One region of the Stenotrophomonas sp. YJH_SMC_32 genome, then DNA from elsewhere that is predicted to be linked to it. Evidence: predicted binding sites of a transcription regulator. Region 1 holds the regulator's gene; each other region holds the start of a gene.
What was found. Region 1 encodes HrcA, which represses chaperone genes, less so after heat shock. Its sites were predicted from a motif close to TTNGCACTCNNNNNNNNNGAGTGCNAA; they were not measured.
Positions count from the first base shown of each region.

Region 2: a site for HrcA is predicted at 2,407-2,433, ahead of AC5P7S_RS01705 (co-chaperone GroES). Genes of this name have one in related genera too.
Region 3: a site for HrcA is predicted at 1,889-1,915, ahead of rpoH (RNA polymerase sigma factor RpoH). Genes of this name have one in related genera too.

Region 1 covers NZ_JCAFTE010000002.1:79,831-83,992, reverse strand. Annotated here, with positions in the region: gene recN (DNA repair protein RecN) at 1-1,126, opposite strand, end outside; gene hrcA (heat-inducible transcriptional repressor HrcA) at 1,242-2,306, shown strand; gene grpE (nucleotide exchange factor GrpE) at 2,370-2,885, shown strand; gene dnaK (molecular chaperone DnaK) at 3,066-4,162, shown strand, end outside.
Region 2 covers NZ_JCAFTE010000001.1:371,432-375,593, reverse strand. Annotated here, with positions in the region: gene AC5P7S_RS01715 (DUF6445 family protein) at 1-204, opposite strand, end outside; gene groL (chaperonin GroEL) at 342-1,991, opposite strand; gene AC5P7S_RS01705 (co-chaperone GroES) at 2,073-2,360, opposite strand; gene AC5P7S_RS01700 (endonuclease) at 2,673-4,162, shown strand, end outside.
Region 3 covers NZ_JCAFTE010000001.1:335,233-339,394, forward strand. Annotated here, with positions in the region: gene ftsX (permease-like cell division protein FtsX) at 1-88, shown strand, start outside; gene AC5P7S_RS01525 (response regulator) at 96-938, shown strand; gene ung (uracil-DNA glycosylase) at 935-1,648, shown strand; gene rpoH (RNA polymerase sigma factor RpoH) at 1,927-2,802, shown strand; gene purD (phosphoribosylamine--glycine ligase) at 2,937-4,162, opposite strand, start outside.

The DNA.
Region 1 (4,162 bases):
CCGACAGTTCGGCAGCGGCGCTGCGGCGGCTGGCGGTCAGCACTTCAGCCTGTACGCGCCAGGCGGCGGCGGCCTTGTCGATCTCGCCGGCCAGGCGCTGCAGGCGCTCATCGGCACCGCGCAGTTGCTCCACTTCGGCATGCATGCGCTCACGTTGCGCGCCCAGCTCGTCCATCGGCACGCGGTGCTTGCGGGCCAGGTCGTGCAGGCGGCCGAGGCGGCGCTCGTTCTCCTCGAACTGTTCCGGGTCGGCGTCGAGGTCGTCATGCACCCGGTCCAGCAGCGACAGGGCTTCGTGCAGCTGGATCGAGGCGTTCTCGATCAGGCCGTCCACCTCGCCCAGGCGCGGGTCGTGCTCGACCAGCCGCGACAGCTCGTGGCGCACCTGCTGCAGCAGGTCCAGCGCGGAGCTGCCGTCTTCACCGTTGAGCTGGTTGCTGGCCGCCTGGCAGGCGCTCAGCAGGGCGCTGGCGTGGGCCTGGCGACGGTGGCTGGCGCCAAGCGCGGCAATCGATTCCGGTTCCAGGTCCTCGCGGTCCAGTTCGCGCAGCTGGTGCTCCAGGAAGCCGATCCGGTCACTGACGTCGCCCTGTTGCGACAACGCCAGAGATTCATCGACCAGTGCCTGCCAGGCCGCGGCGGCGTGGCGCACCTGGCGGCGCTCGTTCTCGTTGCCGGCATAGGCATCCAGCAGGGCCAGCTGCGACGGGCGCGCCAGCAGCGCCTGCTGTTCATGCTGGCCGTGGATCTCCACCAGCAGCGAGGCCAGGTCGCCCAGCTGTGCCAGCGTCACCGGGCGGCCATTGATCCAGGCCCGCGAGCCGCCGTCGGCGCGGATCACGCGGCGCAGCTGGCATTGGTCCTCGTCGTCCAGCTCGTTGTCGGCCAGCCACTGGCGGGCGGCCTGCAGCTGCTCCAGCGCGAACTCGGCGGAAAGCTCGGCGCGTGCGGCACCATGGCGGACCACGCCGCTGTCAGCGCGCAGGCCGGACAGGAAGCCCAGTGCGTCGACCATCAGCGACTTGCCGGCGCCAGTCTCGCCTGAAACCACGGTCATGCCTGGCCCGAACTCCAGTTCGGTGGCGCGGACGACGGCGAAATCCTTGATCGAAAGATGTCTGAGCATGGGTAAGGGGGTGTCAGCAGCCGCGCAACGCTAGCACGCGGGCGCGGGAGGTCCAATGACTTGCCAAGGCGATGCGCCGCCATTATCTAGTGTCCGTGTCTCACAGGTTGATTCCATGCACGGTTCTCCCGACCAGCTTGCCCCGCGTGCGCGCCACCTGCTGCGCACGCTGATCGCGCGATACATCCAGGACGGCGAGCCGGTCGGCTCGCAGACGCTGGCGCGCGTGGCCGGCCTGGAGGTCAGCCCGGCCACCATCCGCAACATCCTGGGCGACCTGGAGGATCTGGGCCTGCTGGCCTCGCCACATACCTCGGCCGGCCGCGTCCCGACCGCGCATGGCTACCGGGTGTTCGTCGACAGCCTGCTGCAGATGCAGCCGCCGGGCGAGGGCGAGCTGGCCCGGTTGCGCCAGGAACTGGCCGGTGGCGGCAGCACCCAGGCCCTGCTCGGCAGCGCCTCGGAGCTGCTGTCGGCGATGAGCCACTTCGTCGGCGTGGTCAGCGCACCGCGGCGCGAGCAGTTCGCCTTCCGCCAGATCGATTTCGTGGCGCTGGATGGGCGCCGGGTGCTGGCGATCCTGGTATTTGCCGACAACGAGGTGCAGAACCGGGTGATCGAGACCCGGCAGGAGTTTGCGCCAGGCCAGCTGGAGCAGGTCGCCAACTACCTCAATGCGCATTTCGCCGGCCTGCCGATGGCCGAGATCCGTACCCGACTGCTGCTGGAGCTGTGCGACGCCCGGTCCGAACTGGAGCAGTTGCTGACCCACAGCATCGAACTGGCCGAGCAGGCCCTGCAGCCGGCGGCCGACGACATGCTGGTGGCCGGGCAGACCCGCTTGATGGGCGTGCAGGACCTGTCCGACCTGGAGCGCCTGCGCGAACTGTTCGAGCTGTTCTCCAGCAAGCGCGAGATCCTGCAGCTGCTGGAGCGGACCATCCAGGCGCCGGGGGTGCGCATCTTCATCGGCGAAGAGACCGGAATGATGCCGCTGCAGGGCGTCTCGCTGGTCACTGCCCCGTACACCGCCAATGGCCAGGTGCTGGGCGTGCTGGGCGTGATCGGTCCCAAGCGGATGGCCTACGACCGGGTGATCCCGCTGGTCCAGGCCACCGCCGATGTGCTTGGCGCGGCCTTTTCACCGGCCGGACGCACGCCGGGAACATCCGACGCTTGAAACGCAGCATCCCGCCCACACTAGGGTGGGTGGAGGCGGAGAGTGACCGCCAGGGACCCAGACATGAACCACGAACATCCAGATATCGAATCCCAGCAGAGTGCCGCCGATGCGGCTGCCACCGCCGGCGTCAACGACGAAGTCGAGCGCCTGCGCGCCGAAGTCGAGCAGGTCAAGGCCGATGCGCTGCGTGAGCGCGCCGACCTGGAAAACCAGCGCAAGCGTGTTGCCCGTGACATCGAGCAGGCCCGCAAGTTCGCCAACGAGAAGCTGCTGGGCGAGCTGCTGCCGGTGTTCGACAGCCTGGATGCCGGCCTGAAGGCCGCCGGCGACGACCCGCACCCGCTGCGCGAAGGCCTGGAGCTGACCTACAAGCAGCTGCTGAAGGTCGCCGCCGACAACGGCCTGGCGCTGCTGGATCCGATCGGCCAGCCGTTCAACCCGGAACACCACCAGGCCATCAGCCAGGTGCCGACCCCGGGCGCTGCCCCGGGCAGCGTGGTGACCGTGTTCCAGAAGGGCTACCTGCTCAACGAGCGCCTGCTGCGGCCGGCGCTGGTGGTGGTGGCCGCCGACTGATCCGGCAGGGCCGGGCGGCGGGCAGACCCGTCACCCGACCCGACGCTGAATGCGCCGGATCGTCGGAAACACAGCGTTCGGGAGGTGGCTTGAATGTTCCACGGGCCTCCCCCACATCGTATTCATCCACCGGCCGAACGGCCGGACTGACCCCAACAAGCATCCTCAGGAGTCTCCCCCATGGGCAAGATCATTGGTATCGACCTCGGCACCACCAACTCGTGCGTGGCGATCATGGACGGCGGCAAGGCCCGCGTCATCGAGAATTCGGAAGGCGATCGCACCACCCCGTCGATCGTCGCCTACACCAAGGACGGCGAAGTCCTGGTCGGTGCCTCGGCCAAGCGCCAGGCCGTGACCAACCCGAAGAACACCTTCTATGCGGTGAAGCGCCTGATCGGCCGCAAGTTCACCGATGGCGAGGTGCAGAAGGACATCGCCCACGTCCCGTACAGCATCCTGGCCCATGACAATGGCGATGCCTGGGTCGCCACCAGCGACGGCAAGAAGATGGCCCCGCAGGAAATCTCGGCCAAGGTGCTGGAGAAGATGAAGAAGACCGCCGAGGACTTCCTCGGTGAGAAGGTCACCGAAGCGGTCATTACCGTGCCGGCCTACTTCAACGACAGCCAGCGCCAGGCGACCAAGGACGCCGGGCGCATCGCCGGCCTGGACGTCAAGCGCATCATCAACGAGCCGACCGCGGCTGCGCTGGCCTACGGCCTGGACAAGGGCGACAACAAGGATCGCAAGATCGTGGTGTACGACCTGGGCGGCGGCACCTTCGACGTCTCGGTGATCGAGATCGCCAATGTCGACGGCGAGAAGCAGTTCGAAGTGCTGGCCACCAACGGCGACACCTTCCTGGGTGGCGAAGACTTCGACAACCGCGTCATCGAGTACCTGGTTGAAGAATTCAACAAGGACCAGGGCATCGACCTGCGCAAGGATCCGCTGGCCCTGCAGCGCCTGAAGGATGCTGCCGAGCGCGCCAAGATCGAGCTGTCCAGCGCCCAGCAGACCGAAGTGAACCTGCCGTACGTCACCGCTGACGCGTCGGGTCCGAAGCACCTGAACATCAAGCTGACCCGCGCCAAGCTGGAAGCACTGGTGGACGACCTGATCAAGAAGTCGATCGAGCCGTGCCGCGTCGCCCTGAACGATGCCGGCCTGCGTTCGAGCGACATCAGCGAAGTGATCCTGGTCGGCGGCCAGACCCGCATGCCGAAGGTGCAGCAGGCGGTGACCGAGTTCTTCGGCAAGGAACCGCGCAAGGA
Region 2 (4,162 bases), on a different contig from region 1:
CAGCGGGTTGACCGGCCGCAGCGGTTCGTTGACCAGTCGCGAGACCGCGCCGGACAGTCCATCCAGCTCCAGCCGCTGCTGTGAATTGCGGCCGGGGAATGCGCCCTCCTGGACGGGATAGTCCAGGCCCAGTGCCGCCTGGCGCAACCCCTGCGCATCGGCGGGAGAAAGGAAGTCGTCAACGACGATGAACGAGGTAGGCATGGTCACCGAGCGTAGCGATGCACTACGGCGACGGCAACCGGGCAACAAAAAACCCCGCCTTGCGGCGGGGTTCTTCCTTACATCACATCGGGAAGGCGTGCCGACCGAGGCCGGCGACGACCGCCGGAGGCGTGGACTTAGAAGTCCATGCCGCCCATGCCGCCCATGCCACCCATGCCACCAGCGCCGCCCATGGCCGGCTCGTCCTTCTTCGGAGCTTCGGCAACCATGGCTTCGGTGGTGATCATCAGGCCGGCGATCGAGGCCGCGTTCTGCAGCGCCGAACGGGTCACCTTGGTCGGGTCCAGAATGCCGAACTGCAGCATGTCGCCGAACTCGCCGGTGGCCGCGTTGTAGCCGAAGCTGCCGGTGCCTTCCTTGACCTTGTTGATGATGACCGACGGCTCGTCGCCAGCGTTGGCCACGATCTCGCGCAGCGGGGCTTCCATCGCACGCAGGGCGATCTGGATGCCGTGGTTCTGGTCTTCGTTGGCACCCTTCAGGCCGGCCAGCGCGGTGATCGCGCGGACCAGGGCAACGCCGCCGCCCGGGACCACGCCTTCTTCAACGGCTGCACGGGTAGCGTGCAGGGCGTCGTCGACGCGATCCTTCTTTTCCTTCATTTCGATTTCGGTCGAGGCGCCGACCTTGATCACGGCAACACCGCCGGCCAGCTTGGCCACGCGTTCCTGCAGCTTCTCGCGATCGTAATCCGAGGAGGTGTCCTGGATCTGGGTCTTGATCTGCGCCACGCGTGCATCAACGTTGGCCTTGTCGCCGACGCCGTCGATGATGGTGGTGTTCTCCTTGGAGACCTGCACCTTCTTGGCGCGGCCCAGGTCCTTGATGGTGGCCTTTTCCAGCGACAGGCCGACTTCCTCGGAGATCACGGTGCCACCGGTCAGCACGGCCATGTCTTCCAGCATCGCCTTGCGGCGGTCGCCGAAGCCCGGGGCCTTGACGGCCACGACCTTGACGATGCCACGGATGGTGTTGACCACCAGGGTCGCCAGCGCTTCGCCTTCGACTTCTTCAGCGACGATCAGCAGCGGCTTGCCGGCCTTGGCGACGCCTTCCAGCACCGGCAGCAGGTCACGGACGTTGGAGATCTTCTTGTCGTGCAGCAGGATGAACGGATCATCCAGGTCAGCGGTCTGCGACTGCTGGTTGTTGATGAAGTACGGCGACAGGTAGCCGCGGTCGAACTGCATGCCCTTGACCACGTCCAGCTCGTTGTCCAGGCCCGAGCCTTCTTCAACGGTGATGACGCCTTCCTTGCCGACTTCCTTCATCGCGTCAGCAATGATCTGGCCGATCGACTCATCCGAGTTGGCCGAGATGGTACCGACCTGGGCAATCGCCTTGTCGTCGGCGGTCGGCTTGGAGATGTTCTTCAGCTCGGCGACGGCAGCCGAAACGGCCTTGTCGATACCGCGCTTGAGGTCCATCGGGTTCATGCCGGCGGCAACGGCCTTGGCGCCTTCGCGGATCAGGGCCTGGGCCAGCACGGTGGCGGTGGTGGTGCCGTCGCCGGCATCGTCGTTGGTGCGCGACGCAACTTCCTTCACCATCTGCGCGCCCATGTTCTCGAACTTGTCAGCCAGTTCGATTTCCTTGGCGACGGAGACGCCGTCCTTGGTGATGGTCGGGGCGCCGAAGCTCTTTTCCAGCACGACGTTGCGGCCCTTCGGGCCCAGGGTGGCCTTGACGGCATTGGCGAGAACATTGACGCCGCGCACCATGCGCGAACGGGCGTCTTCACCGAAACGAATATCCTTGGCAGCCATTGCATTTACCTCATTGGTAGCGCCGGACGATGCCCGGCGGCTGGGAGTTTGGGATCAGGTTGAAACAGGTCGCGCCGAGGCTCAGCCGATGACGGCGAGCACGTCGTCTTCGCGCAGGACCTTGTATTCGACGCCTTCGCTCTTGTACGAGCTGCCGGCGTACTGGCCGTAGATGACCTTGTCGCCGACCTTCAGCGACGGCGCGCGCACGTTGCCGTTGTCCAGCGGCTTACCCGGGCCGACGGCCACGACCTCACCCTTGGTGGACTTTTCCTTGGCCGAGTCGGGGATGACGATGCCACCGGCGGAGATTTCGTCGGCTTCGATCGGCTTGACCACAACGCGGTCGTGCAGCGGCTTGATGCTCATAGGAGACCTCTTAAGTGATTGATTGGTCTAAAAAAGTCCGGCGATGTTAGCACTCACCCCGGGCGAGTGCCAGAACCGCACGTGAAGAAACCCGACAACGTCGGGAGCAGGGCAGAGATGGAGCCCCGCCGTCCCCTTTCAAGGGCGGAATGAAAAAAATTTTTCCGCCCGCGCGCGTCGGCCAAGGCGTCGGTCCTGGACAATTTCGGTGACAAGCGTCGCACTGTCAGATATCTGACGTTCATTTACGACAAAGTGTCACTGGATCGGCCTTAGGCTCGGTCAGGCATTCCCAATCACAAGGAGTAGTCGATGCGATTGCTGTCCCCGCTTGCCGCCGCCTGCCTGCTGGCGCTGGCCGCCGCGCCGGCCCAGGCCGAGGTCTTCATCAATGAACTGCACTACGACGACAGCACCGCCGCCGGTGACGTCGGCGAAGCGATCGAGGTCGTAGCCACTGCCGGTGAGGACCTGTCCGGCTACCGCCTGTACCTCTACAACGGCAGCAATCCGTCGGCCGCCACCGTCTATGCCAACACCCCGGTCCCGGCCGGCACCGCCGCCGGCTGCGGCAGCGCCAGTATCGCTGTGGTCAACTATCCGACCAACGGCATCCAGAACGGACCGAACGACGGCATCGCGCTGGTCGATGCCAGCGGCAAGGTGGTCCAGTTCCTCAGCTACGAGGGTGCCATCACCGCCTCCGGTGGCCCTGCTGCCGGCATGACCAGCCAGAACATCCCGGTGGCCGAAAGCAACAGCACCGCGCCGGGCACCTCGCTGCAGCTGACTGGCAGCGGCAGCCAGTACGCCCACTTCACCTGGGCCGAATCTGCCGGCCAGACGTTCGGCAGCTGCAACAACGGCCAGACCTTCAGCGGCGGTGGCACGCCAGGCCCCAACACGCCGCCGTCAGTCTCCACCACCACCCCGGCGCAGGGCAGCAGCACCTTCCCCGCTGCCGCCGACCTGGAAGTGGTGTTCAGCGAGACGGTGAACCTGGCCAGTGGCGCCTTCGCCCTGAGCTGCGGCACCTCCGGCAGCGTGCCGCTGACCTTCCCGGCCAGCGGCCGCAGCGTGAAGCTGTCCACCAATACCGCGCTGGTGGCCGGTGAAGCCTGCCGCTTCGACATCCGCGCCGCGCGCATCACCGACCTGCAGGGCGCGCATCCGGCCGCCGACAGCCGCATCGCCTTCACCGTGGCCAGCACCGGCGGCAATCCGGACCCGGGCAACCCGGGCGTGCCGGCCGGCTACTACTCCAGGGTCAACACCAGCAGCCCCAGCCAGCTGCGCTGCTCGCTGCACGCCACCATCAAGGGCCACACCGCCTACCCGTACAGCGGCTCGGGCACCAGCACCTGGACCATCCTGGAAATCGCCGACGAGGATCCGAACAACCCGAACCGCATCCTCGATGCCTACCGCAACCGCAGCTACGCCAAGGTCAGTGATCGTGCGGGCACCGGCAGCGGCCTGACCTACAACCGCGAGCACACCTGGCCGAACTCGCTGGGCTTTGCCACCACCACCGGTGACAAGGGCCTGCCCTACGCGCCGTACACCGACACCCACATGCTGTACCTGACCGACGCGCAGTGGAACGCCGACCGTGGCAACAAGCCGTTCGCCAAGTGCGATGCCAGCTGCGGCGAGCGTGCCACCGAAGCCAATAATGGGCAGGGCGGCGGCAGCGGTGGCTACCCGGGCAATTCCAACTGGGTGCGCACGCCGGACGGCAACACCGGCACCTTCGAGGTGTGGGGCAAGCGCAAGGGCGACATGGCGCGTGCGGTGATGTA
Region 3 (4,162 bases), on a different contig from region 1:
CCTGCTCGGCACGCTGCTGCTGGGTTGGCTGGGCGCCTGGCTGGTGACCGGCCACTTCCTCCGCCAGACCCGTCCGACCGACACCTGAGACCGGCATGCAACCGCAAGCGCTGAAGCACCTTGAAGGGCCCGCGACGCGGGTGATGGTGGTCGATGGTTCGAAGCTGGTCCGCAAGCTGATCGCCGATGTCCTGCAGCGTGACCTGCCGGGCGTGGAGGTGATCGGCTGCGACAGCATCGAGGATGCGCAGCAGGCGCTGGCGCAAGGCCCGGTGGACCTGGTGACGACCTCGCTGACCCTGCGCGATGGCGACGGCCTGGCGCTGGCGCGGATGGTGCGCGAAGCCGCCGGCCAGGCCTATGTGCCGGTGATCGTTGTGTCCGGCGATGCCCAGCAGCACCTGGAGCAGCGTCGCTTCACCGAGTACGTCACCGACTATTTCGACAAGGCGCTGGGCCATGAGGCACTGGCGACCTTCATCCGTGGCTATGTGCAGCCGCAGACCATCCCCGGTGCCACCATCCTCTACATCGAGGACAGCCGCGTGGTGGCCGAGGCCACCAAGCGCATGCTTGAGCGGCAGCAGCTGAACGTACTGCACGTGGTCAGCGCCGAAGAGGCATTCACCCTGCTCACTGCCGAGTCGCTGGGCCGCAGCCGCCACCGCATCGACCTGGTGCTGACCGATGTCACCCTGAAGGGCGAACTGAGCGGGCGCGACGTGGTGCAGCGCGTGCGCGTGGACTTCGGTTACGGCAAGCGCCGCCTGCCGGTGCTGGTGATGACCGGTGACGGCAACCCGCACAACCAGACCGGGCTGCTGCAGTCCGGTGCCAACGACCTGGTGCTCAAGCCGATCGAAGAACGGCTGCTGGTCACCAAGGTGCTGTTCCAGCTGAGGCTGGCCCGATTGAACGATGGACCTCTGTTGCGATGATGGATGAAGTAGCCGACACCCCGACGATCCAGCTGGAACCGAGCTGGAAGCAGCATGTCGGCGATTACCTGTTGCAGCCGCAGATGCGCGAGCTGTCGGCCTTCCTGCGCCAGCGCAAGGCCAGTGGCGCGGCGGTGTTCCCGCCCGGCCCGCAGATCTTCGCCGCGTTCGACGCCACGCCGTTCGAGCAGGTGAAGGTGGTGATCCTCGGGCAGGACCCGTACCACGGTCGCGGCCAGGCACATGGCCTGAGTTTCTCGGTGCCGCCGGGCGTGCCGGTGCCGCCGTCGCTGCTGAACATCTACAAGGAGATCGAGAGCGATCTCGGTATCCCGCGTCCGGACCACGGCTGCCTGATTCCGTGGGCGCAGCGTGGCGTGCTGCTGCTCAATGCGGTACTGACGGTGGAAGAGGGCAAGGCCGGTGCGCACCAGGGGCGTGGCTGGGAAGGCTTCACCGACCACGTGGTGGATGTGCTCAACCGCGAGCGCGAAGGGCTGGTGTTCATGCTCTGGGGCGCCTATGCGCAGCAGAAGGGCAAGGTGATCGACACCCGCCGCCATCGCGTGCTGAAGTCGCCGCATCCGTCGCCGCTTTCGGCCCATCGGGGCTTCCTCGGCTGTCGTCATTTCTCGATGGCCAACGAGTACCTGCAGCGCCGCGGCCAGGCCCCGATCGACTGGTCGCTGCCGCCGCGCTCGGCACTCTGAGGGCCGGCGGGCCGCTGGGCCTGAACACCGGGCAACGTTCCCGGGCCTGAATGGGCCTTCAGAACGGCCCGTTCAGCTCCGCTTGACCGGAATCGGCCGCTTTACGGCAGGTAATTGCTTGAATTCCAAGGGATTGTGAATCCCGAAAAGCATGCTCGCCACTGTCATCAAATCGCGCTACGGTAGGGCTCTGTTTGGGACCAGTGTTGCATCAATGGGACGCTGGAACTTTTTCCTCCTTTAGCAGTCCAAATCCCGGACTGCTAAGATGGGTGCCTATGAGCCAGAACACCTCTACTGCCCTTGTGGCAAACAATCTCCCGATTCCCAGTGCGCTCGGTTCGCTGGACGCCTACATCGGTGCCGTGCACCAGATCCCGGTGCTGTCGGTCGATGACGAACAGGACCTGGCCCGTCGCTTCCGCGACGGCAACGATCTGGACGCTGCCCGCGAGCTGGTGCATTCGCACCTGCGCTTCGTGGTGCACGTGGCCCGCGGCTACAACGGCTACGGCCTTGCCCTGGGCGACCTGATCCAGGAAGGCAACATCGGCCTGATGAAGGCGGTCAAGCGCTTCGACCCGGACATGGGCGTGCGCCTGGTCTCCTTCGCGGTGCACTGGATCCGTGCCGAGATGCACGAGTTCATCCTGAAGAACTGGCGCATCGTGAAGGTCGCTACCACCAAGGCGCAGCGCAAGCTGTTCTTCAACCTGCGCAAGTCGAAGACGCGCCTGGGCTGGATGAACGCGGCTGAGGTGAGCGCGGTGGCCAAGGACCTGAACGTGTCCGAGCGCGAGGTCATGGAAATGGAGTCGCGCCTGTCGGGTCGCGATATCGGGTTCGATGCGCCGACCGACGAGGACAACGAGCACGCGCCGCCGTCGCCGGCTGCGTTCCTGGTTGCCGATGACGAAGACCCGTCGATGGCCTACGAGCGCGAGGACAGCGAAGACAACCAGATGCAGCTGCTGCGCGAAGGCCTGGCGGAACTGGATGCTCGCTCGCGCGACATCATCCGCCGCCGCTGGCTGGACGCGGACAGCAAGGTGACGCTGCAGGAACTGGCCGACGAGTACGGCGTGTCGGCCGAGCGCATCCGCCAGGTTGAAGCGAACGCGCTGAAGAAGATGAAGGCGCTGTTCACCGCGTAAGGCGGGATGGCGTTGAAGCCAGGAAAAGGCCCGGCATTGCCGGGCCTTTTCTTTTTGGTGGCGTTCCCATCCACGCATGGCGTGGATCTACCCAGTGTCAGTAGAGCCACGCCATGCGTGGCCGCGGCGCGGCCTCACCCCTCGCGTGCGATCGCGCGCCAGCCGATGTCGGTGCGGTGGAACGCGTTGGCCCAGGTCACCTTGGCGACGCCGGCATAGGCATTGGCCTGCGCGTCGCGCACGCTGTCGCCCAGTGCCGCCACGCACAGCACGCGGCCACCGGCACTGACCACCTGGCCCTGCGCATCCAATGCCGTACCGGCATGGAACACCTTGGCGCTGGCCGGCACGTCGCCCAGGCCGGAAATCACGTCACCGGTGATCGGCGCTTCCGGGTAGGGCTTCGCGGCCAGCACCACGCCCAGTGACGGGCGCGCATCCCACTGCGCTTCTACCTGGTCCAGGCGGCCATCAATCGCCGCTTCCACCAGCTCGACCAGGTCCGACTGCAGGCGCAGCATCACCGGCTGGGTTTCCGGATCGCCGAAGCGCACGTTGAATTCAATTACCTTCGGCGCGCCGCTGGCATCGATCATCAGGCCGGCGTAGAGGAAACCGGTGAACGGGATGCCGTCGGCGATCATGCCCTGCACGGTCGGGTTCACCACTTCGCGCATCACGCGTGCATGCACCTCCGGCGTCACTACCGGCGCTGGCGAGTACGCGCCCATGCCACCCGTGTTGGGGCCGGTGTCGCCGTCGCCGACGCGCTTGTGGTCCTGCGAGGTGGCCATCGGCAGCGCATGCACGCCGTCCACCATCGAAATGAAGCTGGCTTCCTCGCCATCGAGGAATTCCTCGATCACCACGCGGGCGCCGGCATCGCCGAACGCGTTGCCGGAGAGCATGTCACGCACCGCGTCTTCGGCCTCGGCCAACGTCATTGCGACGATCACGCCCTTGCCGGCGGCCAGGCCATCGGCCTTGACCACGATCGGTGCACCCTTCTCGCGGATGTAGGCCAGGGCAGCGTCCACGTCGGTGTGCACGGCATAGAACGCGGTGGGGATGTTGTGGCGGGCCAGGAAGTCCTTGGCGTAGGCCTTGCTGCCTTCCAGCTGCGCGGCGGCGGCGGTCGGCCCGAAGATGCGCAGGCCGGCGGCGCAGAAGCGGTCGACCACACCGGCCACCAGCGGTACTTCCGGGCCGACCACGGTCAACGCCACGCCTTCAGCCTGGGCCAGCGCCAGCAGGCCGTCGATATCGGTCACCTTCACCGCCACGTTGCGGCACTTGTCTTCGCTGGCGGTACCGGCGTTGCCGGGCGCCACGATCACGTCGGTGACACGGGAGGACTGGG